Regions from separate parts of the Streptomyces hazeniae genome, predicted to be linked through region 2. Evidence: riboswitches for the same ligand, from Rfam matches in the RefSeq annotation. Region 2 holds a riboswitch; the other holds the start of a gene.
The links. A riboswitch is a leader RNA that binds a small molecule or an ion and turns the genes downstream of it on or off. The one in region 2 is predicted to bind cobalamin.

Region 1: another riboswitch for cobalamin. It lies ahead of RM572_RS05355 (acyl-CoA thioesterase); the one in region 2 lies ahead of RM572_RS24795 ((2Fe-2S) ferredoxin domain-containing protein).

Annotation. Positions count from the first base shown of each region.
Region 1 covers NZ_JAVREQ010000003.1:31,974-35,369, forward strand. The annotation lists gene RM572_RS05350 (ABC transporter ATP-binding protein) at 1-700, opposite strand, end outside; cobalamin riboswitch at 777-992, shown strand; gene RM572_RS05355 (acyl-CoA thioesterase) at 1,132-1,590, shown strand; gene RM572_RS05360 (hypothetical protein) at 1,917-2,927, shown strand; gene RM572_RS05365 (CbiQ family ECF transporter T component) at 2,934-3,396, shown strand, end outside.
Region 2 covers NZ_JAVREQ010000029.1:8,614-12,009, reverse strand. The annotation lists gene RM572_RS24805 (hypothetical protein) at 1-1,005, opposite strand, end outside; gene RM572_RS24800 (hypothetical protein) at 1,011-1,352, opposite strand; gene RM572_RS24795 ((2Fe-2S) ferredoxin domain-containing protein) at 1,477-1,878, opposite strand; cobalamin riboswitch at 1,938-2,060, opposite strand; gene RM572_RS24790 (hypothetical protein) at 2,021-2,395, opposite strand; gene RM572_RS24785 (polysaccharide deacetylase family protein) at 2,398-3,396, opposite strand, start outside.

The DNA.
Region 1 (3,396 bases), on a different contig from region 2:
TGATCCGTCCCTCGTGGAGCAGCACGATCCGGTCGGCGACCGCGGCGGCCTGGTCGAGGTCGTGCAGGACGACGCCGACGGCGATGTCGTGGACGTCCGCGAGGTCGCGGATGAGGTCGAGGAGTTCGACCTGGTAGCGCAGGTCGAGGTAGGTGGTCGGTTCGTCGAGCAGGAGGACGCCGGTTTCCTGGGCGAGGCAGCCGGCGAGCCAGACGCGCTGGAGCTGTCCTCCGGAGAGGTGTTCGGCGCCGCGTTCGGCGAGTTCCTCGACGCCGGTCAGCCGGAGGGCCCGGTCCACGGCCGCCCGGCCGCGCGGGTCGGCCCTGCCCCAGCGCCCCCGGTACGGGTAGCGGCCGAACTCCACGACGTCCCGTACCGACAGGCCGCTGGGCGCGGCGCGGCCCTGGGTGAGCAGGGCCACCTGCCGGGAGAACTCGCGGGGACTCAGGGCGAAGCCGTCGGTGTCGGCGTCGATGGCGAGTGTGCCCTGCCGGGGCCGCTGCAGGCGGGCGAGGGTCCGCAGCAGCGTCGACTTCCCGCTGCCGTTCGGGCCGACCAGGACGGTCACCTCGCCGAGGGGCAGAGCGACCGACGCGTCGTGCACGACGTCGACGGCGTCGTAGGCGACGGTCACGTCCGCGGCCGACAGCGCGTGACCGCGGACGGACGGGGCCTCGGGGGTCTCTTCACCAGCTTTCACGCAGATAAGGCTAGCCTCACCTAAACGGACGGTGGCTCCCGGGGCCGCGGGTTTCCGCTTTCCGGATCGACGCGGTTATGTTGAGCATGCAACCGGTTCGCCCCTCCTGTCCAGGAGAGGCGTCGCAAGAGGGAACCCGGTGGGAATCCGGGACTGCCCCGCAGCGGTGAGCGGGAACGACCGCCGTCACACGCACTGGGTCCGGCGAACGGGCCCGGGAAGCGACGGCCTGTAGGTGTCCTGACGGGACGCGCCCGCGAGTCCGAAGACCTGCCGGTCGCCCGTGTGCGACACCCGCCCACGGTGCCCGGAGGCCTCGAGGGAAGGCCGGTGCCGGACTCCGGCCGTGCCGTCGCGCGCGGACCGCGACCGCGCCGCTTCCCGACGCCCTCCTCGTCCCGGCCGGACAGCGACTCGCGAAGGAGAGTTCTGTGGCGCACCAGCCCACCGTCTTCCGCACCGACCCGGCGGACCACGCGGCATCCCGCGCGTCCCGGTCCGCCGTCACGCTCGCGCACATCATGAGCGAGCACGACACCAACCTCTACGGCACCATCCACGGCGGCGTGGTGATGAAACTCATCGACGACGCGGCGGCGGCCGCCGCCGGCAGGCACGGCGGGCCGCCGGCGGTGACGGTCTCCGTCGACCGGATGCGGTTCCTCGCCCCCGTGCGCGCGGGCGACCTGCTCACCGTGCACGCCGGACTGGAGGGCGTCGGCCGGACCTCGATGAACATCGCGGTCCGGGTCACCGCGGAGCGGTGGAACTCTCCCGGGCCGGTCACCGAAGTGGCCACCGCGCAGCTCACGTTCGTCGCGGTCGACGCGGACGGACGGCCGCGCCCGGTGCCGCCGCTGCCCGGGGCGGACACCGCCGGGGGCGAGTGAGTGCGGGCTCACAGCGGGCGTTCTGGTCAACGCCCCGGAGCGTCCGTACACTTGCCCACTGTCCGCAAGGACGACAACTGAACGCGTACGCGACGGAGAAGCCGGTGGGAATCCGGCGCTGACCTGCAACCGTGAACGGCGGCACCGCCCGCCGTGAGCCGGACCGCCCGCGCGCACGTGCACCGCTTTGCACTGTCATGGTCTGCAGCGTGGAGCCCGACCCCTCGGTTTCCCCGCCCCTGAACGCCGCCTGAAGCACGATCGGCGCGTCGGGGGCGCGTACGTGCCGGGGGCCGGTGCCCACCTCAGGGGGAGGGGCACCGACGATGAGCCGAGTACTACGCCCGTGGATCACCGCCGTCCTGGTGGCGGCCTGCGGCGTGCTGACCGGCCTCGGCACGCCGGAGACGGCCGCCGCGGTCGACACCTCCCGCGGCCGTCCCGGCTTCTGCCCCGACGGCAACGGGGTCACCGTGATCGTCGACTTCCGCGAACTCGGCGGACAGACCCTCGTCCGGTGCGCCGTGGGCAGTCAGGAGACCGGACTCGCGGCGCTGAAGGCGGCGGGCATCCAGGTGACCGGCACCAACCGCTGGGGCGAGTCGTTCATCTGCCGGCTGGAGGGCAAGCCCACGGCGGAGACCGAACCCTGCATCGACACCCCGCCGGCCTCGGCGTACTGGTCCTACTGGCACGCGCCGAACGGCGGCGCGTGGACCTACAGCCAGTACGGGGCGACCTACCGCAATCCGCCGGAGGGCAGCTTCGAGGGCTGGTCCTTCTCCAAGGGGCGCGACATGGACTCCGCGCCCGCGCCGCGCGTCGCCCCGCGCCGGCCGTCCGCGTCCAACGGCGGGCAGAGCTCCGGCGGTTCGTCGTCCGGTGGGTCCTCGTCCGGCGGGTCGTCGTCGAGCGGCGGATCGTCCTCGGGCGGCTCCTCCGGCGGGACCGGCGGCACGGGCCCGGGCGGCGGCGCGTCGTCCGGCGACACCGGTGCCGACCGTCCGGGGAACGGAGACGGGCCGGCGTCGGACCGCCCAGGCGGCCGGGACGAGGACGGCAAGCCGGACGGGAAGGACCGCGACGGCGAGAAGCGGGACGGGAAGAAGAGCCCCGACCCCACCGCCTCCGCCGACGACGAGTCGGCCGCTCCCGGGGCCGCTCCGAGCCCGACCGAGGCCGCGGACTGGAGCGGCGGCGAGGACCGGCCCGACCAGGCGGCGTCCGGCTCCTCCCTGTCCGCCGGGACCGCGCTGACCGCCGCGGCGGCCGCCGCCCTGGCCGTCGGCGCCGCGGTCCTCGCCTGGCGCCGCCGTCGCACCGGGCACGGGGACTAGCCGGACGTGAAGGACTCCGCAGGAGGCAGAACCACCGCCCTCGCACCGCCGTCCGGCTCCCCCGCCGTACGCCGGGCGGCGGGCGCGCTGCCCCGGACGCTGCACCCGGGCTGCTGGTGGCTGTGGGCGCTGGGCCTCGCGGCCGCCGCGAGCCGGACCGGCAACCCCGTGCTGCTCGGGCTGCTGCTGTCGGTGGCGGGCCTGGTCGTCGTGCAGCGGCGCAGCGACGCCCCCTGGGCGCTCGCGTTCCGCCTCTACCTCGCGCTGGGCGCGTTCATCGTCCTGATGCGGGTGGTGTTCCGGATCGTCTTCGGCGGAGGCCAGGGCGACGTGGTGCTGTTCGTGCTGCCCGAGATCCCGCTGCCCGAACTGGCGCGCGGCATCCGCCTGCTCGGCCCGGTCGCCGCGGAGGAGCTGCTCGGCGGCTTCTACGACGGGATGCGGCTGGCGGCGATGGTGGTGTGCGTGG
Region 2 (3,396 bases):
GTCGGCCTCCCCGGTGCCGGGCACGAGCTGCCGCACCTCGTCGGCCACGTCGTCCACCACCGCCGGCGCGCCCCCGACCTCCTGCCACGCGATGCCCGCGACCATCTCGGGCGGCAGCCCGGAGTGGTGGGCGGCGGCCCTGATCAGCGCGCTGTTGGCGTCGACGTAGGCCCGGAGGGTCTCCTCCGAGTCCGAGGGCAGGAGGTAGCTGATGCCCTTCGCGTCGGGGTGTTCCGCCGCCAGTGACCGGATGCGCTCCAGCTTCTCGTTCACGACGCGCGCGTCGCTGAGGGACGGGATCGCGTCGGTCTTGACGCCGGTGCCGGGAAGCTGCGCGTGGGGGTCGTCCGCGGCCTGCCGCGTCTCCTCCCGGAGAAGGCCGAGACTGCCCAGGATCTCCGCGGAGTCGCCGGAGCCGCCGCGGAACTCGGGGAGCGAGGCGTACGCCGTCCGCAGCTCGGCGAGGCAGCGGCTCCGCGCCTCCGACTCGACGCGCTGCGCGTCCTCGTAGGCGTCGTTCGCCTGCCGGTAGTGGCGTTCGGCGTCCTCCCGGATCGCGTCGACGTCGACGCCGATCTCACCGATCCGGTCCAGCAGGCCGGAGGAGTCGCGCAGATCCTCCCACTCCCGCATCGGGCTCTGCGCACCGGTCAGACGCGTGAGCAGGGTCGACTCCCGTGCGACGACCTCGGCCAGCTTCCGTTCGGAGAACTCGCCGTCGTCGAAGTGGCGTTGCGCCGTCGTCACGGCCTCGGCGTAGTCGGCCAGCGCCTGCCAGGCCTTGCGGAAACCGGCCGACAGGCCGTCCACGAGCTGCTTCGCCTCGTCCAGGCGCTTCACGTAGTGCTGCTGCGACGTGCTGACCCAGTCGACGCGGCCGGCCTTGAGGAAGGCGTCGTCCGTCGAGTCGGCGAGCCGGTGCAGCCGCGCGAACTCGTCGGCGTTGCGCTCGATGAGCGCCGGGTTGGCGTCGGCGAGGAACGCGACGTCGGCTCGGTGGGCCATCGCGGTCACCTGTCCTCGGGGTCGACGAGCCGCCCGGACTGCAGGATGCCGTCCAGGGCCCGCTGGGAGTCCTCGTCCGCGCGGGCGTAGGCGTGGCCCGTCGCCTCGAGCTTCGTCGCGAGGGCGGCCAGCAGCAGGACGGCGTCGGCGTACTGGTCGCGGGCGAACGTCGCGAACCGGTGCACGGACTCCGCCACCTCGGGATGCGACCGCGGCACCCGGCACATCGTGGCGTTCTCGCCGTCCATCCGTCCGGCGTGGAGGAGTCCCGCGACCTCGAGGAGCAGGTGTGAACTGCCGTCGATGGATGCGGCGCTCGCCGAGAATCCGCCCCCGTGCGTCGTCATGCGTCTCCCCGTTCCGTACCCTGCGTGGCGCGCCGACCAGTGTAGGCAGCGGCCGAGCGAGGGACGCGCGGAAAGATCACCTACGGCCCGTTGTCACCGCATACGTCTCCGCCGGATCCTCACCTCAGCGTGCGTCGCCGGGCAGCGGGGCCGCCGCCGACCCGGGTTCCGTGGCACGGCGCGGTGGGGTGAAGGTGTGCAGGTCGAGAACGGCGGGCGGGGGAGCGACCCCCGGGCCGCCGGCCCGGAGCCAGGCGGCGACGTCCTCGGTCGCCTCGGCGCTGTTGACCAGCGCCAGCCAGACGGGACGTCCGCCCGCGGCGCGCCCCTCGGCCGACGGCTGCACCACGACCACGTTCGCCTGGTCGCACACGTCCAGGCACTCGGACACCCGCACGGGCGCCTCCTGCCGCAGCCGCGCGAGCTGTTCGGCGTGGTCCACGCCGGTGATTTTGTGGCTGCCGCAGCAGCAGTCCCGGCACACCGTGACGCGGCACGGCACCTGTTCGGACGACCTCCCGGGCATGCTGCCCACGCTCCCCTCCGGGGAAGTCCGCCCCGGTTCGTCGAGGGGCGACCGCGGGGAGTCTCCTGGCTCTCGGGTCGCTGCTCGTCCCGGCCTTCCCGCCCCGCCGGGGGCAGTGGCCTGTCCGGGATCCGCTCGCCGATCACAGTGGCGGGACCGCGCCGGATTCGCACCGGCTTCCTCGTTCCGCCGTCGCCTTGTCGCCGGGCATCGTTCCACACCCCGGCTGCGCGCCGGGGGCACTCCGTGGGAGCGGGGCGTTCAGTCGGGGAGCGAGGAAGCCCGTGTCCAGGGGCGGGTAGGGGGCAGGGAGGTTCAGCTTGCCGCCGAATTCGACGGAGGTGACCGCCGTGGAGTGGCTGCGGGTCGAGCCACCCGCCGTGACGACCGGTTCCGTGTACGCGTAGGCGTGCCCGTCCTCGCGGTTGAGGAGCACGTACACGGGGACGCCCGCTGCGGCGTAGGTGCGCAGTCTTGGGCCGGTGTCCGTCTCGTGGTCGAGCGGGGAAGCCCGCACGGTCAGTACGGCTGGGCGCGGTTCTCGAAGGGGGCGGCGAGGGAGGGCTCGCGGTCGGCGGGGAAGGAGACGCGGTCCGGGTCGCCGTCGGAGGTGTAGCGGGCGACGGTGCCGTCCGCGAGCTTGTCGAGCCAGGAGGCGGAGGCGAAGTTCGCGTCGGGGCCGTCCGGGCCCTGGGAGCGGATGCGGGGGATCGCCGCCGGGTCGAAGTCCGAGGAGAAGGGGGACGGCGCGGGGTTGGCGCCGACCAGGTAGACCCCGGCGTGCCGGTAGTCGGTGTCGCCGGAGGAGCCCTCGACGGCGAGCCCGGCGTCGGAGGGCATCGAGCCGTTGGGCAGGGCGAGGGAGTCCACGGTGACGTCGTCCGGGAGGGCGTCGGTGATGGCCTTCTGGTTGCGGGCGACGGCGCGCTGGACCTCGGAGCCGGAGACCGTGCCGAGGGTGGTGTGCCGCAGGGTGTGGTTGCCGATCTCGAAGCCGTGGTCGTGCAGCCAGCCCAGCGTGCGCTGCCCGCCGGGTTCGGCGAACGGGTCGCCGTTGACGAAGAAGGTCGCGACCGGGCGGAAGTCCGGGTGCTTCGCCGCGACGTCGTGGAGGACGGCGACGGCGGTGTCCGGCTTCGGCTTCCCGGAGGCGTCGAGCGCGAGCTGGCTGACGGTGGAGTCGTCGAAGGTGAGGACGACGGGGTGGGTGCCCGCGGGGATGTCGATGCGGCCGCCGGTCAGTGCGCGGGCCGTGACCGGGACGTAGTCCTCGCGGGCGAGGCGTTCCAGTTCGGCGCGGAAGTCCTCGGGGGTGCGGTCGTAGACGCTCTGCGGATCGTCGACGATCTGGTGGTACATCAGCACCGGTACGGCGCCGAGTTCGTCGGCGTCGACGGCGGCCGGGTCGGGCGCGGAGGGGGACGGCGACGGGCTGTCCCGTTCGCCGCCGGCCGTGTCCGCCGCACCTGGCGCGCGTTCCGCTTTCCGGTCCTCCGGCTCGTCCGGTGCGGTGTTCCC